Regions from separate parts of the Geodermatophilus sp. SYSU D00815 genome, predicted to be linked through region 3. Evidence: predicted binding sites of a transcription regulator. Region 3 holds the regulator's gene; each other region holds the start of a gene.
The links. Region 3 encodes LexA, which represses DNA repair genes until DNA is damaged. Its sites were predicted from a motif close to TCGAACANNTGTTCGA; they were not measured.

Region 1 (7,813 bases), on a different contig from region 3:
CCTCGTCCTCGGAGATCCCCTTGACGTCGGCCAGCGCGAGCCGGATGCCGTAGCGGGACGGCGCGCGCATCGCCTCCGGCATCCACTCCGGGCGCCGCCACCCCTCGTCCCCGGTCTCCAGCTCCACCTCAGGGTCAGGGTCGAGCCGCTCCACCCGGTAGCTGCCCGCCGAGGCGTTGACGTCGAGGCCCAGCACGCGGATGCCGAAGTTGCGGGCGTCGTCGAGGATCAGCCGCTTCGGGTACATGCCCGGGTCGTGGGTGAGCACCCCGGCGAGGAACGCCGCCGGGTGGTGCGCCTTGAGCCACGCCGACTGGTAGGTGGGCAGGGCGAACGCGGCGGCGTGGGCCTTGCAGAAGCCGAACGAGCCGAAGGCGGCCAGCACCTCCCACACCCGCTCGGCGACCTCGACCGGGTAGCCCGCGTCCAGCACCCGTGGCACGAACCAGGCGCGCACCTCCGGGTGGGCGTCCTTCTCCCCCAGCGCCCGGCGCACCTCGTCGGCCTCGGCCAGGGTCACGCCGGTCATGCGGGAGACGATCTGCAGCACCTGCTCGTGGAAGACCACCACGCCGGCGGTCTCCTCCAGGCAGAACTCGAGGTCGGGGTGCGGGTACTCGGCCTCCCGCCAGCCGTTGCGGGCCATGAGGAACGGGGTCACCATGTCGCTCTTCACCGGCCCGGGCCGGAACAGCGAGATGTCGATGACGATGTCCTCGAACGTCCGCGGCCCGAACTTGCCGACCAGCTCCCGCTGCCCCGGCGACTCGATCTGGAACATGCCCAGCGTCCGGGTGCTGCGGATCAGCTCGAACGTCGTCGGGTCGTCGCGCGGGATCGCGTCGATGTCGACGACCTCGCCGTCGACCCGCTCGATCTCGTCGAGGGCGTGCGCGATCGCCGACTGCATGCGGATGCCGAGCAGGTCGAGCTTGAGCAGCCCGAGCTCCTCGACGTCGTCCTTGTCGAACTGGCTCATCGGGTAGCCGAGGAAGCTGTTCTCCACCGGGGTGCGGTCGAGCAGCGTGGCGTCGGAGAGCAGCACGCCGCACGGGTGCAGGGCGATGTGCCGGGGCAGCCCGTCGAGCCGGGCGACCAGGTCGAACAGCAGGTCCAGGTCGCCGGTGCCGCCGCCGCGCCTGGAGCCCATCCGGCTGGCCCGCAGCTCGGGCAGGTCGCGCAGCGCGGCGTGCACCTGGTTGGCCCGGATGTGCGGGAACGCCTTGGCGATCGCGTCGACCTCGGCGACCGGCATGCCCAGCGCGGCGCCGACGTCGCGGATGGCGTGCCGCACCCGGTAGGTGTCCATCATCGAGATGCAGCTGACCCGGTGGGCGCCGAAGCGCTCGATCACCGCGTCGTAGACCTCCATCCGGCGGGCCGACTCCACGTCGATGTCGATGTCGGGCAGCTGGTGGCGCAGCGGGGAGAGGAAGCGCTCCATCAGCAGGCCGTAGCGGATCGGGTCGACGTCGGAGATGCCGAGCAGGTAGGTGACCAGGCTGCCGGCGCCCGACCCGCGCGCCGCCGCGCGCACCCTCAGGCTCTTGATGAGGTCGACCACGTCGGCGACGGTGAGGAAGTAGGACGGGTAGCCGAGGGAGTCGATGACGCCCAGCTCCTCCTCCAGCCGCACCCGCACCCGCTCGGTCAGCGCCATCCCCCGGCGGCCCAGGCCCGCCTCGCAGCGGGCGCGCAGCACCTGCGACGGGCCCATCCCCTGCTCGGCGGCGGTGGTGACGACGTCGAGCTCGGGGTAGCGCACCGTGCCGATGCCGAGGTCGTCCCGGACGTCGACGGTGCACTGCTCGGCCAGCCGCGCGGTGCCTTCGAGCAGCCGCAGCGCGGCGTCGCGGTCGGGGCCGACGAGGTCCTCGGCCACCTCGGCCATCTCCTTGCCCGACTTCAGGTAGCCCTCGGCGGTGCGCCGGTCGACGTGCCGCAGGTCCAGCGGCACCAGCCGGCGGGAGGCGTCGAGGACGTCGGCGGTGGGCGCGTCGAGGGGGTCGACGTAGCGGACGGCGTTGCTGAGCACCACCGGCACCTGCTGCTCGGCGGCGAACCGCAGCATCGCCGCCGCCCGCGCCCGGTCGCCGCGGCCGCGGTGGTGGACCAGCTCGACCGCCAGCCGCCCGGGACCGAACACCGCGCGCCAGGCGGCCAGCGCGGCGACGGCCTCGTCGGCCCGGCCGGTGGCCAGCGCCCGCCCGACCGGCGAGTCCGGCCCGAGCAGCGCGACCAGCCCGGTCGCGTGCTCCGCGGCGACCGCCAGGGAGCTGACCGGCTCGCCCCGCGTGCCGCGCAGGTGGGTGGCGCTGGTCAGCCGGCACAGCGAGCGCCACCCCGCGCCGTCGCGGGCGAGGAAGGTGACCCGCGGCAGCCGCGGGTCGACGCTGGCCCCGCCGCGGGCCGGCACCCGGCGGGTGGCCGGCGGCCGGCTCAGCTGCGACGCCTCCCCCAGCGGCCGGGCCAGGGGCCGCGGGACGGCGGAGTCGACGGCCGGCGCCATCGCGAGGTCCACCCCGAAGATCGGCCGCACGCCGGCCGACCGGCAGGCGAGCGCGAACTTCACCGCGCCGTAGAGGCCGTCGCGGTCGGTGAGCGCCAGCGCGGTCATGCCGTGCTCGGCGGCCCGGGCGACGAGGTCGGCGGGATGGTTCGCGCCGTACCGCATCGAGTAGCCCGACGCGACGTGGAGGTGGACGAAGGGGTCGGCCGTCACCGCCGGCGGCCGGACCCGCCGACCACCCGGGGACGGGTGGCGGCCGGCCGCACCGGCTCCGGGACGAGGGTGCCGAGGGTGTGCTCGACCACGGTGAGGAAGGCGCCGACGTCGCGGACGAGGTCGTCGGCCTCGCGCTCGGTGACCGCCCGGGAGAGGCCCGCCTCGGCCGCGGCGCGCTTGGCGGCCCCGGCGGCGAAGAAGGTGGCCCACTCCCCCAGCTCGGGCGCGACCTGGCCGAGCAGCACCCAGGCGCTGCGCGGCCGCCGGCGCCCGGCCTCCGGGCGGGTGCGGGCGGCCAGCACGGCGGCGGCGCCGCGCAGCGCGCCGAGGTGCGCGGTCGCGTACCGGCGGCGCGGGTCGTCAGTGCACGCCGCGGCCTCGGCCAGCGAGCGGCGCGCCTGGTCGAGCAGCCCCGCCGCCGCCGGGGGCAGGGGCGGCGGCAGGGGCAGCTGGTCGGCGGGCTCGAACGACATGGCTCGCGCGGCGCCCATCAGTCGTGCACCCGCACGAGCCACCAGCGGTTGCCGGCGGCGTCCCAGGACAGGTCGTAGACCCCGGCGAAGCTCATGCGCGACCGACCGGCCCGCACCGCCTCGACCCGCCACACCTCGCGGGAGGCGACCAGGTCGGCCGAGGCGCCGGAGGAGGACCCCGGGGAGGACACGGCGTGCTGCCGCCACCACGGGGCGGTCTCCACCCAGGAGTCGAGCAGCTCGCCCACGACGTAGCGCGACTGCCCGCGCCAGAACTGCGCCGGGCCGAGCGGGCCGCGCTCGACCTGGACCTCCTCGCCGAGCTGGGTCGGTCCCCCGACCGCAGCCCTGCCGAGCACCCGGCTCATCGCACACTCCCCTGCTCCGCCTCCGCCGCCGGCCCGCCGCTCCGGGCGGGGAAGACCCGGGAGCGGCGGGAGTCGGCTGCGCCCGAACCCACCTGTCGTTCGAACGCCTGTTCGAACACCGAGAAGTACACCGGACGGGTGCGGGCCCGTCAAGTCGGGCGGCTCCCGGCGCGCCGCCCACCTCGAGCCGATTGCACCAGCCACCACCGACGGTTTCCGGGACGGCCGGAGCCCGCCGCGTCCACACCGGCGAGCCGGTCGCCACGGGCTCCGGGAGCGACCGGATCGCCGATCCGGCCCGGAACGAGCCGGGAGGGAGCCGGAAGAGCCGGGAGAGAAGGCGCGCGCCCGGCGGATTGGCGGGCGCGGGCCCCCGCGCCGGTGGCAGGATTCCCCCATGACCCGCCCCGCGCACCCACGGGTCGCCGAGATGGCGGAGCTCCTGGCCGCCGCCGGCGCCGTCGGCCCGGTGCGCGAGCTGCCGGGCAGCGCCCGCACCGCCGCCGAGGCCGCCGCGCAGCTCGGGGTGCCGGTCGGCGCGATCGCCAGCAGCCTGGTGTTCGACGTCGACGGCGCGCCGCTGCTGGTCCTGACCAGCGGCGGCCACCGCGTCGACGAGGTCCAGGTGGCCGGCCTGCTCGGCGTCCCGCGCGTGCGGCGGGCCTCGCCCGACTTCGTCCGCCGGCACACCGGGCAGCCGATCGGCGGGGTGGCCCCGATCGGCCACCCCGAGCCGATCGGCACGCTGGTCGACGTGGAGCTGGCCCGCTACGAGCAGGTGTGGGCCTCGGCCGGCCACCCCATGGCCGTCTTCCCCACCAGCTACGACGAGCTGCTCCGGCTCACCGCCGGCACGGCGGCCGAGGTCGGCGGCGGCCTCGAGCCGAGCACCGGATCCCATGTCACCGGATCCCATGTCGAGGAGGCGGTGGAGGCACCGTGACCGGCACCAGGCCCGCGACGCGGGTCACCGAGCTGCCCGTGCGGTGGATCCGCGACCACATGCACGAGGCGCTGGCCATCTACGGCCTGGCCATGGGCTACGACCCCTCGGTCGTCGCCGGCCGCTACGGCTACGCGATGCAGCACACCGAGCGTCCGGGCTTCCGCGCGGTGGGCGCCTTCGCCGAGACCCGCGGGGGCGAGGACGCCGCCGCCGAGGAGCTCGTCGGCTTCGGCTACGGCTACCTGGTCGCGCCCGGCCAGTGGTGGCACGACCAGGTGCGCGCCGCCCTCGACCGGCGGACGGCGAAGCGCTGGCTGCCCGGCGCCTTCGAGGTGTGCGAGCTGCACGTGCACCCCGATCACCAGAGCCGCGGCCTGGGCCGGCAGCTGCTGCACGCCCTGCTGGCCGACCTGCCCTACCCGGCGGCGCTGCTGTCGACCCCGGACGCCGACACGAAGGCCTTCCGGCTGTACCACGCCGACGGCTTCGTCGACCTCGCCCGCGGCCACCACTTCCCCGGCGACTCCCGGCCGTTCGCCATCCTCGGCGCCCGCCTGCCGCTGCGCCCCGCCGGCACCTGACCGGCGTGCCGCCGACCTCCACCGCCGACGCCGTCGTCGTCGGCTCGGGCCACAACGGCCTGGTCGCCGCCTGCTACCTGGCCCGTGCCGGGCTCTCGGTGGAGGTGGTGGAGCGCGACGGCGTCCTCGGCGGGGCGGTCTCGACCGTGGAGCGCTGGCCCGGCGTGCGGGTCGACCGGGGCTCGAGCGCGCACGTGATCGTGCGGCACAGCGGGATCGTCGAGGAGCTCGACCTGGCCGCCCACGGGCTGGAGTACGTCGACTGCGACCCGTGGGGCTTCGCCCCCGGCGACCCGCCGCTGGTCTTCTCGACCGACCTCGACGCCACCTGCGCCTCGATCGCGGCGGCCTGCGGGCCGGCCGACGCCGCGGCCTACCGGCGCTTCGTCGCGGTGTGGGGGCCGCGCAGCCGCGCCGTCGTCGCCGCGTTCGGCGGGCGGCCGGCGGCGGGCCACCTGCTGCGCGCGTTCTGGCCGCTGGGCGCGCCCCGCGGCGGGCGGCCCCGCACGCCCGGCGGCGAGCTCGCCGCCGACTTCCTCGGCTCCGGCGACGCGCTGCTCGACCGGTGGTTCACCAGCGAGCGGCTCAAGGCGGCGCTGGCCTGGTTCGGCGCCCAGTCCGGCCCGGCGACGAGCGAGCCGGGGACCGCGGCGATGGTCGGCTGGGTGGCGCTGCTGCACGACGTGCCCCCCGGCCACCCGGTCGGCGGCTCCGGCGGGCTCACGCAGGCGTTGCGCCGCCGGCTGGAGGCCGACGGCGGCCGGGTCGCGCTCGGCGACGCCGCCACCCGGCTGCTCACCGCCGACGGCCGGGTCACCGGCGTGGAGACGGCGTCCGGACGGCGGATCGCGGCCGGCGCCGTCGTGGCCGCCTGCCACGTGCTGGCCACCCGCGAGCTCGCCGGCGACGCCGCTCCCCCGGCGCTGGCCGACGCCGACCCGCCGCTGGGCAACGGCTTCGGCCTCGTGGTCCGCTGCCTCACCGACGCCCCGCCGTCCTACCCCGGCGCGGGCCCCGAGGCGCTGGCCGGGCTGCAGCTGCTGTGCACCGACCGCGCCGAGCTCGCCGCCGCGCACGGCGACTGGCAGGCCGGCCGGCTGCCGCGCGTGCCCGTCCCGCTGGCCATGTCGTTCTCCGCGAGCGACCCGACGCTGGCCCCGCCCGGCCGGCACGTGGTCACGCTGTGGGGCCAGTGGTACCCGTACGAGCTGCGGGACGGCGGCGACTGGACGGCGCTCGCCGACGCCGAGGCCGACCGGCTGATCGCCGCGGTCGACCGGTTCGCCCCGGGCTTCGCCGCCTCGGTGCTCGACCGCTACGTGCAGACGCCGCTGCGCCTGGAGCAGGAGCTGGGCCTGGTGCGCGGCAACGTCATGCACGTGGAGATGGGCCTGGCCAGCATGTTCTCCCTCCGGCCCACGCCCGCGCTGGCCGGCTACCGGGTGCCGGGCCTGCGCGGCCTCTACCTCGCCGGGGCGTCGACCCACCCCGGCGGCGGCGTCTCGGGCAACTCCGGCCGCACCGCCGCCCGGCTGGTGCTGGCCGACCGGAGGAGGCGCCGGTTCGCGGGGTGGCGCCGGTGACGACGACGACCGCGCCCGGGCTGGTCGCCCGGCGGGTGCCGCTGGTGCTCGCCGTCCTGCTCGTGCTCACCGCGATCGCCTACCCGCTCACCGAGGGCGACGCCCGCGACGCGGTGAGCTGGACGATCGTGCTGCTCGGCTCGGCGGTGTCGGTGGGCCACGCCGGCGTCTCGCGGGGGTGGCGCACCGGGCTCGGGGTGGCGGCGCTGGTCGTCGTCACGTCGCTGGTCTTCGAGTCCGTCGGCCTGGCCACCGGCTTCCCGTACGGCAGCTACACCTACGGCGACGTGCTCGGCCCGCGGCTGCTCGGCGTGCCGTTCCTCGTGCCGCTGGCCTGGCTGATGATGGCCTGGCCCAGCTGGGTGCTGGCCGCGCGCCTGGCCGGCCGGCCGGCGGCCCGGGTGGTCGTGGCGGCGGCGGTCTTCGCGGCGTGGGACGTCGTCCTCGACCCGCAGATGGTGCAGGCCGGCTACTGGACCTGGGAGCACCCGTCGCCGGGCCTGCCCGGCATCGACACCGTGCCGCTGACCAACCTCGGCGGCTGGTTGCTCGCGGGGGTGGTGCTCATGGCCCTGCTCGACCGGCTGGTGCGCCGCACCGCGACCCCGCCGCGGCTCGGGGACGCCGCTCCCCTGCTGGCCCTGGGCTGGATGACGCTCGGCGGGGCGCTCGCGCACGCCGGCTGGCTCGGCCTGCCCGGTTCGGCGGCGTGGGGCGCGGCGCTCGCCCTCCCGGTGCTCGTCGCGCTCGGGCTGCGGTGGAGGCGGGCGTGAGCGGGCCGCTGGTGCGGCTGCTGGCGGGGGCGTCGGTGGCCGGGGCGCTGCACGCCGCCGTCAACACCGCCCTGCTCCGCCGCCCGCCCGCCGCGCCGCCACCGGTCCGGCGGCCGGTGACCGTCGTGCTGCCGGTGCGCGACGAGGAGCGGCAGGTCGCCGCCTGCCTGGCCGGCCTGCTCGACCAGCGCGGGGTGCCCGACCTGCGGGTGGTGGTGGTCGACGACGGCTCGACCGACCGCACCGTCGACGTCGTCCGCGCGGTCGCCGACCCGCGCGTGCAGCTGGTCCGGGCCGGCGAGCCGCCGCCCGGGTGGCTGGGCAAGCCGCACGCCTGCGCCGTCGGGGCGGCCGAGGCCGGGGA
Region 2 (7,813 bases), on a different contig from region 3:
AACACCTGCGCCTGGGCCTGGGTCATGGCTGCTCCTCGGCGGACGGACGTGCCGGGCGCCCTCGGCTGGGCGCCGAGCCGGAGAAGCGCCCACCGTAGGGGCCGTCCCGCGCCGGCGGACACGGGCGAAGGTCCCCGGCCCGGGCGCGCCCCTCAGGCCAGGACGGCGCGCAGCTCGAGCTCGGCCGACGGCTGCCCCGGGTCGTCGGCGTCCACCACCGCCAGCAGCCGCACCTCGTCGCCGCGGACCTCGCGCAGCGCCAGCCCCTCCACCTTGTGCACCCGGCCGCCCACCTCGGCGATCGGCGCCACGGCGAGCACGTCGGCGTCGTCCACCAGCGCCAGGGCGGTGGCCACCACCGGGCCGTCGTCGACGGCGTTGGGCGTGTCCTCGGCCGCCGCGCTCAGCAGCGTCCGCCCGTCGGGCAGCGCGACGGCATCGGTCACCGCCAGGCCGACGCCGCGGACCTCACCGAGCCGGTAGGCCCGCGGCTCCGCGATCGCGACGGTCGCGGGGTCGGCCCTGCCCAGGACGGCGGCCACCAGCCCGTCGAGCGGGACGTCGACGCTGCACGACGGCACCCCCGAGGCGAGGTTGCCCCGCTGGAACCAGCGCACCCGGTCGCCGTGCCGGCTGGCCCCCTCGAGGTTGAGCTGGTCGCCGGGGACGTCCATCGCCAGCGCGACGCGGCGGTACAGGGGCGCCAGGTCGGTGGCCGACACCTCGGCCCGGCCGTCCACCAGGCGGGCCAGCACCCCGCGGGTGCGCCGGGCGGAGGAGCCGGAACCGAGCAGCAGCACGGCGGGGGCGCCGTCGACCTCGGCCGGGCAGGCCACCTCCAGGTCGGGCTTGAGGTGCTTGGTGCCCTCGGCCTCGCTGAACACGTCGTGCCCCTCGACGGGCGGCAGCACGCGCACGGGCACGGTGCCGTCGGGACGGCGCCAGGCCGCGACCGTGGCGTCGTCCTGGACGACCAGCCAGCCGTCGCCGAACGGCGCGATCCCCGAGGCGGCGCGCACCGGCGTCCCGTCGTCGAACCGCAGCGCCCGGACGGCGTCCACGACTACCCGCACGGCCCTCCTGTGCCCACGGCCCGCGCCGTCTAGGCCAAGGCGTCCAGGCGGGCCATCTCGTCGTCCGAGAGGCCCAGCCCCGCCGCACCCATGTTCTCGGTGAGGTGCTCGACCGACTTGGTCCCGGGGATGGGCAGCACCACGGGCGACTTCCGCAGCAGCCACGCGAGCGCGACCTGCGCGGGCGTGGCGTCGAGCTCGCGGGCCACGGCCGCCACCGGGCTGTCCGGCGCGGCCAGGTCACCGGTCGCGATCGGGAACCACGGGATGAAGGCGATGCCCTCCCGCGTGCAGTGGTCGAGGACGTCCTGCGACTTCCGGTAGGTCAGGTTGTAGAGGTTCTGGACGCTGACGACGTCGACGACCTGCCGCGCCGCCTCGACCTGCTCGACCGAGACCTCGGAGAGGCCGACGTGGCGCACCTTGCCCTCCTCCTGCAGCTCCCGGAACACGCCGAGCTGGTCGGCGAGCGGGAAGGCGGGGTCGATGCGGTGCAGCTGCAGCAGGTCGATCCGGTCCACCCGCAGGTAGCGCAGCGACAGCTCGACCTGCTGCCTGAGGTAGGCGGGGTGGCCGAGCACGGTCCACTCCCCCGGGCCGGTGCGGGTGAACCCGGCCTTGGTCGCGATGACCAGGTCCTCCGGGTAGGGGTGCAGGGCCTCGGCGATGATCTGCTCGCTCACCGCCGGGCCGTAGGAGTCGGCGGTGTCGATGAAGTCGACGCCCTGCTCGACGGCGGCCCGCACCACGCGGACGGCGGCGGCGCGGTCGGCCGGCTCGCCCCAGACGCCGGGGCCGGGCAGCTGCATGGCGCCGTAACCGAGGCGGTGGACGGGGAGGTCCCCGCCGATGAGGAACGTGTCGGACGCTGCGTCTACGGTCATGCCGGGCGCAGCGCGCCCGCGGCCGCCCGTGTTCCCCCCATCCCGGATCGGCCTGCTGACCAGCGGAGTCTCTCCGCGCAGAAGTTGCCTCCCACCCCGTTCGAACGTATGATCGAACGCATGGCGGAGCGGTCGACGGAGTGGCCCGTGTTCGGGCCGCAGACGGGTCCCGCCTCCGGCCCGCTGGGCGCGGTGCAGGAGGCCGACCGGGAGATCGCGCGCTGGACGGCGCAGAGGGCCCGAGCGCTGGCCCGGTACGCGGCGTCGATGCCGGCCACGGCCGACCGGGCCCGGGGAGAGCCGGGCGCGATGGGAGCGCAGCGGCGGGCGCGCCGACCCGAGGTCCTCGAGCCGGTGTCGGCGTGGACGGCGCAGGAGGTGTCGATCGCCCTGTCCCGCAGCCAGGGCAGGGCCCAGGTGCTGCTGGAGCAGGCCCGCACGCTCGAGCTGCGGCTGCCCGGCACGCTGGCCGCTCTCGAGGCGGGTCTGCTCTCCCCGGAACACCTCGGGCCGCTGCTGGACCACGTCGCGCCGATCGCCGACGACGCGGTCCGCGCCGAGGTCGAGGCCGAGCTGCTGCGCTGGGTGGCCGACCGGGCCGCGCGCAGGACGATCACCACCCCGCCCCAGCTGGGCGACCGCACCCGGCTGGTGGTCAAGCGCCGCGACGCCCGCCACGCCGCGCAGCGGGCGCTCAGAGCCGTGCGCGAGCACGGCGTGCACCGGCAGCGCGAGCGCGGGGAGGGGCTGGCGCCCCTCCCGGTGGTGGGCACCGGGCCGGAGATCGACGCGCTGCACGCGGCGCTGGGGGCCCACGCCGACGCGCTGCCGGACGACCCCGACGACGACCGCTCGCGGCCGCGCCGCATGCTTGACTGCCTGCTCGACCTGGTGCTGCGCCCCGGCGAGTCCGATCTCCCGCCGGTCCGGGTGGTGCTCACCGTCGTCGCCCACCTGCAGACGCTGCTCGGCGGTGACCGGCCCGGGGAGGTGCAGGGCCGGGTCGCCTCCGCCGAGGAGGTCCGTCAGCTGCTCCTCGCGCTCACCGGCGCCGAGCTGGGCACGGCGGCCACGGCCGAGCCGACCGGCGAGCCGTCGCTGCCCGACCCGACCGGCGAGCCGTCGCCGGACCGGCTCGACGAGCGGTTCCTCGACGACCCCGGGTGGGAGCCGTGGGAGTACACCCCCGAGATGCGGGCGGCGCTGGCCGAGTGGGAGGCCGGCTGGGAACGACGCCTCGAGGCCGGTGAGTTCGACGACCCCGACCCGGTCCAGGTGCTGCGGCCGGTGACCGTCGACGACTTCGACCCCGAGTTCGAACGGCTCCTGCACGAGCTCGACGACCGCTGGTGGGCCGACCTCGAAGCGCGGCTCGCCACCGATCCCGCGCCCGGTGACGATCCGGCGGCCCGGTGACGATCCCGCGCCCGGTGACGAACCGGCGCTCGAGGATCCGGCGCCGGCGGCCGGTGGTGGGCTGACGCCGACCGCGCGGTCGACGACGCCTCGGCCGCGGTGCTCGCCGCGCGGCGCGCGCTCGGGCACGCCGAGCGCACGGTCACCACCGCCGAGTGCGCCGACGCCGCCGGTGAGACCGCCCGGCCGGCGGGCACGGCCGGCCGGGTCGACGCCACCACCGAGGCCCTGGCGGCGCTGCGCGCGGCGGCCGACGCCGACCGCGCGGCGCTGGCCGACCTGCTGCACCGCACCGCCGGCGGCGGGCTGGCCGAGCGGCCGCGGATCGCCCTGGTCGACGCGCTCTCCGGCGCCCTCGTCTCGCCCACCGACCTGCCCGGGTTGCGCCGGGTCGCGCACTGCGGCCGGTCGGCCTGCCGCCGACGACCCGACCGCTGCACCCACGACCTCGCCTCGGCGCGGGCGCGCCCGCCCCCACCGACCGCTACCGGCCCCCGGCCGGGCTCGACCGCCACGTGCGCGCCCGCGACCGGCGCTGCCGCTTCCCCGGTTGCCGCCGACCGGTCCGCGCCGGCGAGCTCGACCACCACGTCGCCTGGCCCGACGGCCCCACCGCCGCCACCGACCTGGCCGGGTTCTGCACCGGCGACCGCCCGGCGAAGCACGAGGCGGGATTCCGCTCCGACCTCGCCCCCGACGGGACGCTGACCGTCAGCACACCCGACGGCCTCACCGCCACCACCGAGCCACCGCCCTGCTGACCGCGAGGGGATCGGATTCCTCCCGTGCACACCTCCGGCCCGCGGGGTACACGGAGGGCTCCACCGACGCGGAAGGACCACCACATGAGCGAGCAGGCTCCCGACGAGATCCCGACGGGCACCCCCGCCGGCCAGGACGCGCCGGTCGAGCGCGGCGGGTCGGAGGAGGCCAGCGGCGTCCCCCTCACCGAGACCGAGGTGGAGACGTCGAAGAAGCCCGAGGACCGCGACGGCAACGTCTAGCTAGGCCTCGTCCGCACCCGGGCGCCGTCAGGAGCCGACGAGCGCCCGGTTGAGGACGGCGATCAGCTCGGTGCGGGTGACGATGCCGACCAGCCGACCGTCGTCGTCGACCACCGGCAGGTGGCGCAGCCCGCTGTCGGTCATGAGCGCCACCAGCCGGGCGACCGGGGTGTCCACGCCGACCGTCGTCACCGGGCTGGTCATCACCTTGGCGACCGGGTCGAGGTCGACGACCTCGAGGTTGAACAGGTCGTACACGGTGACGATGCCGACCACCCGGCGCGCCTCGTCGACGACCGGCAGCGCCTTCACGTGGTGCTGGTTCATGAGCATGCGCGCCCGGTACAGCGACTCCCCGGCCTGCACCGTCTGCACGTCGCGGGCCATGAGCGTGCCGACGCGCAGCTGCCCCAGCCGGCGGTCGAGCGCCTGCGCCTCGGCCTCGCGGACCAGCGCGAGGACGTCGCCCGGCAGCACGTCGAGCCCGCGGTCGAGCCGGGCCATGGCCTCCCGGATGTCCTCGGCGCGCACCCCGATCCGCTCGCTCGGCACCGCGTCCGTGCCCGCCTTCGGCGCCGGCGGCTCGGGGGCGTGCGGGTAGGGCCGCCCGGTCAGGTTGTTCACCAGGGCGGCCACGACCAGCAGCACCACCGTGTTGACCCCCACCGGCCAGACCGCGAAGGCGTAGCCCTGCTCCGCCACCGCGCCCGTGCCCACCGCGGCGAACAGGGCGCACGCCCCACCCGGCGGGTGCACGCAGCGCAGCAGCATCATCACCGCGATCGCGACCCCGACGGCGACCGCCGCGGCCAGGGCGACGTCGTCGACCACCCGGCCCGCGGTGACGCCGACGAGCGTCGACACCCCGTTGCCGACCAGCAGCGACCACGGCTGGGCCAGCGGGCTGGCCGGCGCGGCGAACAGCAGGACGGCGGTCGCGCCCATCGGCGCCACGATGTAGGGCAGCATCGCCGGCCCGCCGGGCACCGCGCGGGCCGTGAGCGCGGCCAGGGCGATGCCGGCGAAGGCGCCCAGCGCCCCGCGCAGGTAGTCCGCCCGCCGGTAGCCGAGCGGTCCCGGCCGCAGGGACGACCGCCACGCCCGCAGGTCCGCGTGCAACCGAGCTCCTCCCACCGGCCTCCTCGCCGTCGCGGGAGCGTACGCGGCCGGGTCGCTCGGACCGACGCGGCCGCGTCGCTCAGACCGACGCGGCCGTGCGCGCGGCGTCGTACCAGGCGTCGAGCCCCTCCGCGGGGAGCGGGCGGCAGAGCAGGTAGCCCTGCGCCTGGTCACAGCCGACGTCGCGCAGCCGCTCCCAGGTCGCCTCGTCCTCGACGCCCTCGGCGACGGTGGTCAGGCCGAGGTTGTGCCCCAGCTCGACCACCGACCGGACGATGAGCGCGTCGCTGTCGTCCGCGGCCATCTGGGAGACGAAGGAGCGGTCGATCTTCAGCTGGTGCACCGGCAGGTCCTTGAGGTGCGCCAGCGAGGTGTACCCCGCACCGAAGTCGTCGATCGACAGGGTGATCCCCGCCTCGGCCAGGCGGCCGAGCACGTGCCGCGCGCGCACCGGGTCGGCGGTGATCGCGCTCTCGGTCACCTCGAGCTCGAGGTACGCCGCGGGGACGTCCCGGTCGCGCAGCAGGGCGAGCACGTCGTCGACGAACCGGTCGTCGAGCAGGTTGCGCGCCGAGACGTTCACCGCGACCCGCAGGTCGCGCCCGTCGGCCCGCCACCGGGCGCACTGCGCCAGGGCGGTGTCGACCACGTACCGGGTCAGCGGGTGGATCAGCGGGGTCCGTTCCGCCAGCGGGATGAACAGCGCCGGCGGGATGGTCCCGCGCACCGGGTGCTGCCAGCGGACGAGTGCCTCGACACCGCGCACCTCCCCGGCGAGGGCGACCTTGGGCTGGTAGTGCAGCACGAGCTCCCCGGCGTCGATCGCGCGGCGCAGCTCGCCGATCAGCCCGAGGCGCTCGGGGCTGTGGTCGTCGAGCCGGGTGTCGAACACGCAGGAGCCCAGGCCGCGGTCCTTGGCGGCGTACATGGCGATGTCGGCGTTGCGCAGCAGCGACGCCACGTCCGCGCCGTCGGCCCCGGACAGGGCGATGCCGATGCTGGCGTCGACGTCGAGGAGCACCCCGTCGGCCGCGATGCTGCCCTCCATGGCGGCCAGCGCCCGGCCGGCCAGCTCCTGCGCCGCCTCCGCCGACTCGACGTCGGGCAGCAGGACGGCGAACTCGTCCCCGCCCAGCCGCGCGACGGTGTCCGTGGCCCGGACGGCGGCCTGCAGCCGGCCGGCCACGGCCTCGAGCACCAGGTCGCCGTACGCGTGGCCGAGGGTGTCGTTGATCTCCTTGAAGCGGTCGAGGTCGATCAGCATGAGCGCGACCGTCCCGCCGGTCCGCCGGGCCTCGGCGAGCGCCTCCTCCGCCCGCTGCCGCAGCAGGGTGCGGTTGGGCAGGCCGGTGAGCCCGTCGTGCAGCGCCTGCCGACGGTTCTCGTCGGCCCGGGCGGCCGCCTCGCGGCGGCTGCGCGTCAGCACCCGCGTGCACCAGCCGACCAGCAGCAGGCCGACGCCGAACACGACCGGGGTCACCCACAGCAGCACCTGCTGGTTGCGGCGCAGGCCGGCCAGCGCCTCGTCGGCGTCGTGCCGGTGCGCGCGGATGTGGCCGGTGACGACGTCCTCGATGACCTCGAAGTACGGGTCGACCACCTCGTCCTCGTACCGGTCCGCCGCCTCCGGGTTCGCCCGGGCGACGACGAGGAGCTGCGCGACCGCGGCCGCGTAGTCGTCCTGGAGGTCCATCCAGGCCGCCAGCAGCTGCGGGGAGTCGCCGTGCGCGGTCACGCCGATCGAGCGCAGCGCCTCGCGGGTCTCCGCGACGGCCGCCTCGTACTGCGCGCGCACCTCGGCGTCCTCCGCGACGACGAGCTGGTCGACCAGCTCTTCCTGCCGCGCCAGCGACTCCTCGGCCTGGTCGGCCCACTCCGACACGTCGACGCTGAGCTCGGCCTCGGCCGCGACCTCGGCGTTGCTGACCGCCGCGCCCACCGAGAAGACGGTCAGCACGGCGAGGACGGCCACGAGGCCTGCCGCTGCGACGTGCGTCGCCAGCAGTCCCGCGCGGCGGGGTCGATCGGGGGAGTCAGCGGCGGGCCGGCTCGTCATCGGGCATCCCTCGTTCGGCGGCGGCGCACCGTGCGGCCGCGTGCCATGGGGATCGGACCGTGCGCGCACCGGCTCGATGCCGGCTCACCCGACGGGGTGAGCCGGCGCCCGGGCCCGCGGCAGGGTCAGCGCCCGGTGAGCACCTCGGCGACCACCGGCACCAGCGCCTGGAACGCCTGCCCGCGGTGGCTGCGCGCGTCCTTCTCCGCCGGCTCGAGCTCGGCGGAGGTGACGTCGAGCCCGTCGGGCACGAAGACCGGG
Region 3 (7,813 bases):
CGGCTCGAAGCGCATGTTGGTGAACTTCTGGATGTAGGTCTCCAGCGGCACACCGTGCTGCAGCGCGATCGACAGCGCGATCGAGAAGGCGTCCATGACACCGGCCAGGGTCGAGCCCTGCTTGCCGAGCTTGAGGAACACCTCGCCGAGGCTGCCGTCCTCGTACATCCCGGCGGTCATGTAGCCCTCGGCGCCGGCGACGCTGAACGAGGTCGTCATGCTCGTCCGCTTCTTCGGCAGCCGCTTGCGCACCGGGTGGGCCAGCGCCGTCGGGGCGGCCTCGACCTTCACCTCGGCGTCGGCCTTCTTCGCCTTGGCGTCGGAGAGGGGCTGGCCGACCTTGCAGTTGTCGCGGTAGATGGCCAGCGCCTTGAGGCCGAGCTTCCAACCCTGGAAGTAGATGTTCTCGACGTCCTCGACGGTGGCCGACTCCGGCATGTTGACCGTCTTGCTGATGGCGCCGGAGATGAACGGCTGGACCGCCGCCATCATCCGCACGTGGCCCATCGGGGAGATGGCCCGCTCGCCCATGGCGCAGTCGAAGACCTCGTAGTGCTCCGGCCGCAGGCTCGGGGCGTTGACCACGTGGCCGTGCTCGGCGATGTACTCGACGATCGCCTCGATCTGCTCCTCCTGGTAGCCCAGGCTCTTGAGCGCGCGCGGCACCGTCTGGTTGACGATCTGCATCGAGCCGCCGCCGACCAGCTTCTTGAACTTGACCAGCGAGAAGTCCGGCTCGATGCCGGTCGTGTCGCAGTCCATCATGAAGCCGATCGTGCCGGTGGGGGCGAGCACCGAGGCCTGGGCGTTGCGCCAGCCGTTCTCGGCGCCGATGGCCAGGCACTCCTGCCACTCGGCGGTGGCCGCCCTGAGCACGTCGGCGTCGTCGGCGCCGACCGGGCGGATGGCGTCGTTGGCCGCGGCGTGCTTGCGCATCACGCGGGCGTGGGCGTCGGCGTTGCGGGCGAAGCCGTCGTACGCGCCGACGATGCCGGCCAGCTCGGCCGAGCGCCGGTAGGCGGTGCCGGTCATCAGCGAGGTGATGGCCGCCGCGAGGGTCTGGCCGCCGCGCGAGTCGTAGGCGTGGCCGGTGGCCATGAGCAGCGCGCCCAGGTTGGCGTAACCGATGCCGAGCTGGCGGTAGGCCCGGGTGGTCTCCCCGATCGGCTCGGTCGGGAAGTCGGCGAAGCAGATCGAGATGTCCATCGCGGTGATGACCAGCTCGACGGCCTTGACGAAGTTCTTGGTGTCGAAGGTCCCGTCGTCCTTGAGGAACTTCATCAGGTTCAGCGACGCAAGGTTGCACGAGCTGTTGTCGAGGCTCATGTACTCCGAGCACGGGTTGGACGCGTTGATCCGGCCGGTCTCGGGGTTGGTGTGCCAGTCGTTGATCGTGTCGTCGTACTGGATGCCCGGGTCGGCGCACTCCCAGGCGGCCTGCGTGACCTTGCGGAACAGCGTCTTGGCGTCGACGGTCTCGATGACCGAGCCGTCGAGCCGCGCCCGCAGCCCGAACTCGGTGCCCTCCTCGACCGCGCGCATGAACTCGTCGGAGACCCGCACCGAGTTGTTGGCGTTCTGGTACTGGACGCTGGTGATGTCCTTGCCGCCGAGGTCCATGTCGTACCCGGCGTCGCGCAGCGCGCGGATCTTGTCCTCCTCGCGCGCCTTGGTCTCGATGAACTCCTCGATGTCGGGGTGGTCGATGTCGAGGACGACCATCTTGGCCGCGCGGCGGGTGGCGCCGCCGGACTTGATGGTCCCGGCGGAGGCGTCGGCACCGCGCATGAAGCTGACCGGGCCGGAGGCGGTGCCGCCGGAGGAGAGCAGCTCCTTGGAGGAGCGGATGCGGGAGAGGTTGAGGCCGGCACCCGAGCCGCCCTTGAAGATGAGCCCCTCCTCCCGGTACCAGTTCAGGATCGAGTCCATCGTGTCGTCGACGGCGAGGATGAAGCAGGCGCTGACCTGCTGCGGCGCGCTGGTGCCGACGTTGAACCAGACCGGCGAGTTGAAGCTGAAGTACTGGTGCAGCAGCATCCAGGTGAGCTCGTGCTCGAAGATCTCGGCGTCGCCCTCGCTGGCGAAGTAGCCGTGCTCGCGGCCGGCCGCCCCGTAGGTCAGGACGACCCGGTCGATGAGCTGGCGCAGGCTGCTCTCCCGCTGCGGGGTCCCCACCGCCCCGCGGAAGTACTTCGTCGTGACGATGTTCGTCGCGTTGATGCTCCACTCGGCGGGGAACTCCACGCCGCGCTGCTCGAAGTTGATCGAGCCGTCACGCCAGTTGGTCATGACGACGTCGCGGCGCTCCCAGGTCACCTCGTCGTACGGGTGCACCCCGGCGGTGGTGAAGACCCGCTTGACCTTCAGGCCCTTCCCCCGGGCAGGCGCCTTGCCCCCGCGGCGGCTGCGGGCGGTGGACAGGCGGTCGTCGGTCTCGGTCATGAGTTGGAGCTCTCCCTTGGTGCGGCTGCGGCTGGGGAAGCGCCGCGATCGGTGGTGCCCTGACTGGTGTGTAGCGGGTGGTGCTGACAGTTCTCGCTGGTCGTGCTCGGGTTCCGGCGCCGGCGCCGGAGGTGGTCCGCGGCCCGGTGGCTAGGTGCGCCCGCCCCGGCGGCGGGTCGGCGGGCCCTCCGGCGGCAGGCCCGGCAGCGGCGGGGTGCCGCCGGGCAGGTGGCGCGCGCGCAGCTCGGTGATCTCCTTCTCGAAGTCCTCGAGCGAGTCGAACGCGCGGTAGACGCTGGCGAAGCGGAGGTAGGCCACCTCGTCGAGCTCCCGCAGCGGGCGCAGGATGGCCAGGCCGACCTCCTGGCTGGGCACCTCGGCCGCACCGGTGGCGCGGATGGCGTCCTCGACCTGCTGCGCGAGCTGCTGCAGCTGCGCCTCGTCGACCGGCCGCCCCTGGCAGGCGCGGCGCACGCCGGCGACCACCTTGCTGCGGTTGAACGGCTCGCTCACCCCGCTGCGCTTGACGACGGCCAGCACCGCCTCCTCGACGGTGGTGAACCGGCGCCCGCAGGCGGGGCAGGACCGGCGTCGCCGGGTGGTGGCGCCCTCGTCGGCCTCGCGCGAGTCGATGACCCGGCTGTCGGGGTTGTGGCAGAACGGGCACCGCACGGCGATCGACCCCCTCCCGCGGCTCGCCCCAGGCCCCGCCCGACCCGCTCCCTGTGGACCCCCCTGGGGACATCCGGTGGACGTCCCGGGGAGAACCTGAGGACCGGGTGTGGACGGGCTTACAGACCTGTAACTACTAGATGTAGGGGAACCCTAGGGCGGGCTCCACTACATGTGCAAGACGACGCGCGAGACTTCTGTTCCGCCGTGACCAGCCGCAACACCGCGACCCAGCAGTCACACGACACGCCGCGCGACTCGCCCACGCGGGTGGCGACCGCCGAGCCGCGGGTGCATCCTGCGCACCCCGCGGCACACCGGGAGCGGGCGGCCGGTGATCCGGCGGGGACCCCGCCCGGCCCTAGACCCCGGTGAGCGTGTCGTCCCAGCGGGCGGCCCGGGGCTTGGGCACCGCACCTGCGCGCCCCACCCCGTCGAGGCGCATCGGCCGGGTGAAGAGGTCGGGCTCGGGCGAGGGGACCACCGCGGGGACGGGCGCTTCGGGGCCCCGCGGGGCGGGAACCCGTGGGGCCTGCCCGGTCGCGGCGACGAGCACGCCCGTGTCGGCGGCACGGTGCCGACCGGTGCCGGCCGGCGCGGCCGGCGCGCGGTGCCGCCCCGCCGGGACGGGCGCCTCCACCGCCGGGAACTCCGCGGTCTCCCCCACGACCCGGGAGTCGGCACGCCGGCGCCGGCCGGCCGGGTGGCTCGCGCGGCTCGCCGCGTCGCCCCGGTACGCCGGCAGCCCCCGGGTCGCGGCCGGGTCGGCCACGGTGCCCGTCGCACGCGCGGCCCCGGGCGCGGCCGGACGCCCGCGGCGCGCCGCCCCGGCGGTCGCCACGTCGGCCAGGCGCATGCTGCGGGTGGCGGCGGGGTCGTCGGCCGACGTGGGCGCGACCGCGAGGCGCCGCTCCGGCAGGCGGAGGCACTCGAGCTCCGTCCACACGGACTCCTCGACGCCACCCACGGTGAGCCGGACCCGCACCTGGCAGCCGCCGTCGGCGTCGTGCCGCCAGCCGAGGAGCGAGCCGGGCAGCCACTCGCCCGCCGAGTAGACCTCGACGGCCTGCGGCTGGCTGGTGAACACCGCTGCACGACTTCCCATGGCGCCTGGCACGCGACGACCGTATGCGTCCGGGTCAGCACAGAGCGTGAAGGCTCGGGTACTGAGGGTTGACGAAGTCGAGCCCTCGATCTTGTCGGTGTCCTTGCGGCCGGCCGCCCGTCCGTCGACCCCACCGCCCCGCTCGGGGGACCTCAGGGCAGCTCCAGCACCTGCCCCGGCACCAGCGCGGTGCCGTCGAGGTGGTTGACCCGCTGGAGGGCGTCGACCACGGCCCGGACGTCCTGGCCGGGGGCGAGCGTGCCCGCGATCGACCACAGCGTGTCACCCGGCCGCACGACCACGCGGCTCTCCCCCACCAGCTGCAGGCCGGCCTCGTCCCCTCCCGTGACGAGCGGCCCCACCCAGGCCCCCAGTGCCACCCCGGCGCCGAGCGCGAGGACCACGGCCATCCGGCGGGCTCGCCGGGTGAGCCGCACCGGGGCCGGCCGCGGCCGCCGCCGGGGCGTGCACCCTCCGTGCACCGTGCGCACGGTCGGCGCCGGCGGCGCGGCGGGCGCCCGACCGCCCGGCGCCCGGCCGGGTACCGGGCGGCGCGGGCGGGGTGGGGGCGGGACGGCGGCAGGCGTCCGCCCGACCCGGGCGCGCGTCGGACCGGGGACCTCCACCGCCGGGCGGACGGGGTGCGCGGGGCGGGCCACGGCCCGCAGCGACGGGCGCCACGGCGCCTGCACCGCCTCGTCGAACTCCAGCACGGCCTGCTGCACGCTTCCCACGGCCACTCCTCCCGACGTTGCGGACCCGTCGCGTTCTCGAACGTCTGTTCGAATCGAACGCCTGATCGATGTCTACCGGAGCGCGCCGACAGAAGCGACCCGACACGGCCGCCCTTCGAACGTGTGTTTGATTCTTCGCGTCGACAGCGCTACCGTCTGCCACGACGACGGACGGACGCGTGGGACGGTGGGCACCGGCCCGGCGGGCGAGGAGGAGACGTGGCGAGCACGAGGGGGACGTCGGGCGGTCGCCGGGCAGCCGGCGACGGCACGGGGACGAGCACCCGGCGCCGGGCCGCGGCCACCGCGGAGCCGGCCGGGACGGCGACGGAGGAGCGGACGGCCGCCGTCCGCGCCTTCCCCGACCGCGCGGACGCCGGCGACGGGCTCACCCAGCGGCAGCGCCGTGTCCTCGAGGTCATCCGCGACTCGGTCGAGCGGCGCGGCTACCCGCCGTCGGTGCGGGAGATCGGCGAGGCGGTCGGGCTCTCCTCGGCGTCCTCGGTCGCGCACCAGCTGTCGGTGCTGCAGAAGAAGGGCTGGCTGCGCCGCGACCCCAACCGCCCCCGCGCCCTCGACGTGCGGCTGCCCGGCGACCACGCCCTGCCCGCGGCCCCCGTGGCCGACGACGCGGCGCCGGCGCCCACCTACGTCCCGCTCGTGGGCCGGATCGCCGCCGGTGGGCCGGTGCTCGCCGAGCAGGCGGTCGAGGACGTCTTCCCGCTGCCGCGCGAGCTGGTCGGCGACGGCACGCTGTTCATGCTCAAGGTGGCCGGTGACTCGATGGTCGAGGCGGCGATCTGCGACGGCGACTGGGTGGTCGTGCGACAGCAGCCGACCGCCGAGAACGGCGAGATCGTCGCGGCCATGATCGACGGCGAGGCCACCGTCAAGACCTACAAGCGCCGCGACGGGCACGTCTGGCTGCTGCCCCACAACCCAGCGTACGAGCCCATCCCGGGTGACGACGCGACGATCCTCGGCCGGGTCGTCACCGTCCTGCGCCGGGTCTGAGCCCGGCCCGCGGGGCGGGGTCCTAGACCCCGCTCCGCCGCAGCCGCCGGAGCAGGCTGCCCACCCCCACGACGATCGTGGCGACCGCCGCGGCGACGAGCGCCGCGGTGAAGGTGGGCGGGCCCGCGCCGGTCGCGCCGGGCGCGGCCGACGACGCCGCGGCGGCCACCGGTGCCAGCTGGGCGGTCGCCGCCACGAGCGTCACGTTCCCCGGTGGCCCCTCGCCGGCGACCACGAGCTGGCGGTCGTCGGCGCTGAAGCTGATCGCCTCGCCCTGCGGCTCGGCGGGTAGGGCGAGGCGCACCGGTTCGCCGGCGAGCGCACCGGGCACGTCGGAGCCGCTCAGCGGCCACACGTAGGCGTCGGTGTAGGTGCGCAGCGCCAGCAGACGCCCGTCGCGGGAGACCGCTCCCCCGGTGGCCATGAGCTGGCCGGCCCGGCCTACCGGACCGCCCTGGGTGCCGGTCAGGGTGAAGCTCACGGTGCCGACGCGCTCGAGGGGCACCGTCCCGCCGTCGGCCAGCGGCGCGGCCGGCCGGTAGACGCCGCTCGCGCCGAGCACCTCCTTGGTGACCAGGTACGGGGTGCCGTCCGGGGCCAGCAGCAGCGACTCCGCGTCGTGCGGACCGTCGGGGTAGGTCAGCCGGTGGACGCCGGTGCTCCCGTCCGGCCGCAGCGCCAGCAGCGCGACCGTCGGCCGGTCGAGCCGGTTGTCGCCGATGTCGGCCAGCCACACCGTGCCGTCCGCGCCGACGGCCAGGTCCTCGGGGTCGTAGGGGTCGACCGTGCCGGTGCGCGACTCCACCACCTGGCAGGCGGCGTCGAGCACGTGGACGGCCAGCTGCTCGCCGCCGTCGTTCATCGCCACCATGCGGTCGCCCACGACGACCAGGCCCGACAGCTCGGCCAGCCGGGGATCGGTGACCTGGCACAGCGTCTGCGGCGCGCCGGAGCCACCGGCGGCCGACCCGGGTGCGGCGGGCGCCGCGCCGGCGGGGACGGCGGGGCCGAGGGCGAGCGTCGCGACGAGCGCGCCGGCCGTCAGGAGGCGCGCGGGCACGCGACTACGCGGACCGGCCGTCTCGGGCACGAACCCAGCGTGACAGAACCGTCGCGTCGAGTGCATGCACCACGCCCAGCAGCAGGATGCCGACGGCGCCGCCCACGACCGCGTCGGTGACCCAGTGGAAGTCCAGCGACACCATCGCCACGGCCGTGGCGACGGGGCCCAGGATCGACAACCACCACAGCGCGCGCTGCACCCGGGCGGGCAACCCGAACTCCACGGCCTGCCAGCGGGCGACGCCCCACATGAGGACGGCGTTGGCGACGTGGCCCGACGGGTAGGACTCGCCGTCCCGGTGGAAGAACGAGCCGGGGTACGCCGGGGCGGTGCGGCCGGTGCCGTACTTGAAGCCGTAGACCACCACGGTGAGCAGGAAGAGCGCCACCAGGACGCGCAGCAGCGGCAGCAGCGTGCGGCGCGACCAGCAGGTGTAGCCGACCAGCACGGCCAGCATCAGCAGGATGAACCCGCGGCCGCCGAGCTGGGTGACCGCCCAGACCGGCCAGTACGCCGCCGAGTCGCGCAGCCCCCAGGAGCTGACGACCTCGGAGACCCGCAGGTCCATCCACTCCAACCAGCCGCGGCTGAGCAGGTCGACGGTGACCACGGCGGTGACCACCGCCGCCACCCCGGCCAGCCACCAGGACGGCCGGCCGTCCGAGACGGCGCGGCCCGGCTCCGGCGGCGGGCCGGGAACGGCGGACGGGTCGCCGGGTGGCCGTCGCACCGCGCCGCTCGTCACGGCGTCACGGTACCGGGCCGTGACCCGATCGTGATCTC

Region 1: a site for LexA is predicted at 3,666-3,681, ahead of ACI78S_RS14405 (DUF6504 family protein). Genes of this name have one in related genera too.
Region 2: a site for LexA is predicted at 2,058-2,073, ahead of ACI78S_RS09980 (DUF222 domain-containing protein). Genes of this name have one in related genera too.

What each region holds. Positions count from the first base shown of each region.
Region 1 covers NZ_JBJGYO010000011.1:84,806-92,618, reverse strand. The annotation lists gene ACI78S_RS14415 (DNA polymerase III subunit alpha) at 1-2,722, opposite strand, end outside; gene ACI78S_RS14410 (SAV_6107 family HEPN domain-containing protein) at 2,719-3,216, opposite strand; gene ACI78S_RS14405 (DUF6504 family protein) at 3,216-3,566, opposite strand; gene ACI78S_RS14400 (YbaK/EbsC family protein) at 3,964-4,509, shown strand; gene ACI78S_RS14395 (GNAT family N-acetyltransferase) at 4,506-5,093, shown strand; gene ACI78S_RS14390 (phytoene desaturase family protein) at 5,099-6,676, shown strand; gene ACI78S_RS14385 (carotenoid biosynthesis protein) at 6,673-7,449, shown strand; gene ACI78S_RS14380 (glycosyltransferase family 2 protein) at 7,446-7,813, shown strand, end outside.
Region 2 covers NZ_JBJGYO010000006.1:231,368-239,180, reverse strand. The annotation lists gene ACI78S_RS09995 (FAD-binding oxidoreductase) at 1-26, opposite strand, end outside; gene ACI78S_RS09990 (DUF6910 family protein) at 153-1,073, opposite strand; gene ACI78S_RS09985 (aldo/keto reductase) at 1,103-1,957, opposite strand; gene ACI78S_RS09980 (DUF222 domain-containing protein) at 2,078-3,373, shown strand; gene ACI78S_RS09975 (hypothetical protein) at 3,889-4,134, shown strand; gene ACI78S_RS09970 (hypothetical protein) at 4,219-4,377, shown strand; gene ACI78S_RS09965 (HPP family protein) at 4,405-5,496, opposite strand; gene ACI78S_RS09960 (putative bifunctional diguanylate cyclase/phosphodiesterase) at 5,576-7,468, opposite strand; gene rdgB (RdgB/HAM1 family non-canonical purine NTP pyrophosphatase) at 7,678-7,813, opposite strand, start outside.
Region 3 covers NZ_JBJGYO010000015.1:49,171-56,983, reverse strand. The annotation lists gene ACI78S_RS16620 (vitamin B12-dependent ribonucleotide reductase) at 1-2,442, opposite strand, end outside; gene nrdR (transcriptional regulator NrdR) at 2,593-3,114, opposite strand; gene ACI78S_RS16610 (hypothetical protein) at 3,476-4,219, opposite strand; gene ACI78S_RS16605 (LysM peptidoglycan-binding domain-containing protein) at 4,372-4,953, opposite strand; gene lexA (transcriptional repressor LexA) at 5,173-5,967, shown strand; gene ACI78S_RS16595 (hypothetical protein) at 5,990-7,027, opposite strand; gene ACI78S_RS16590 (phosphatase PAP2 family protein) at 7,032-7,775, opposite strand.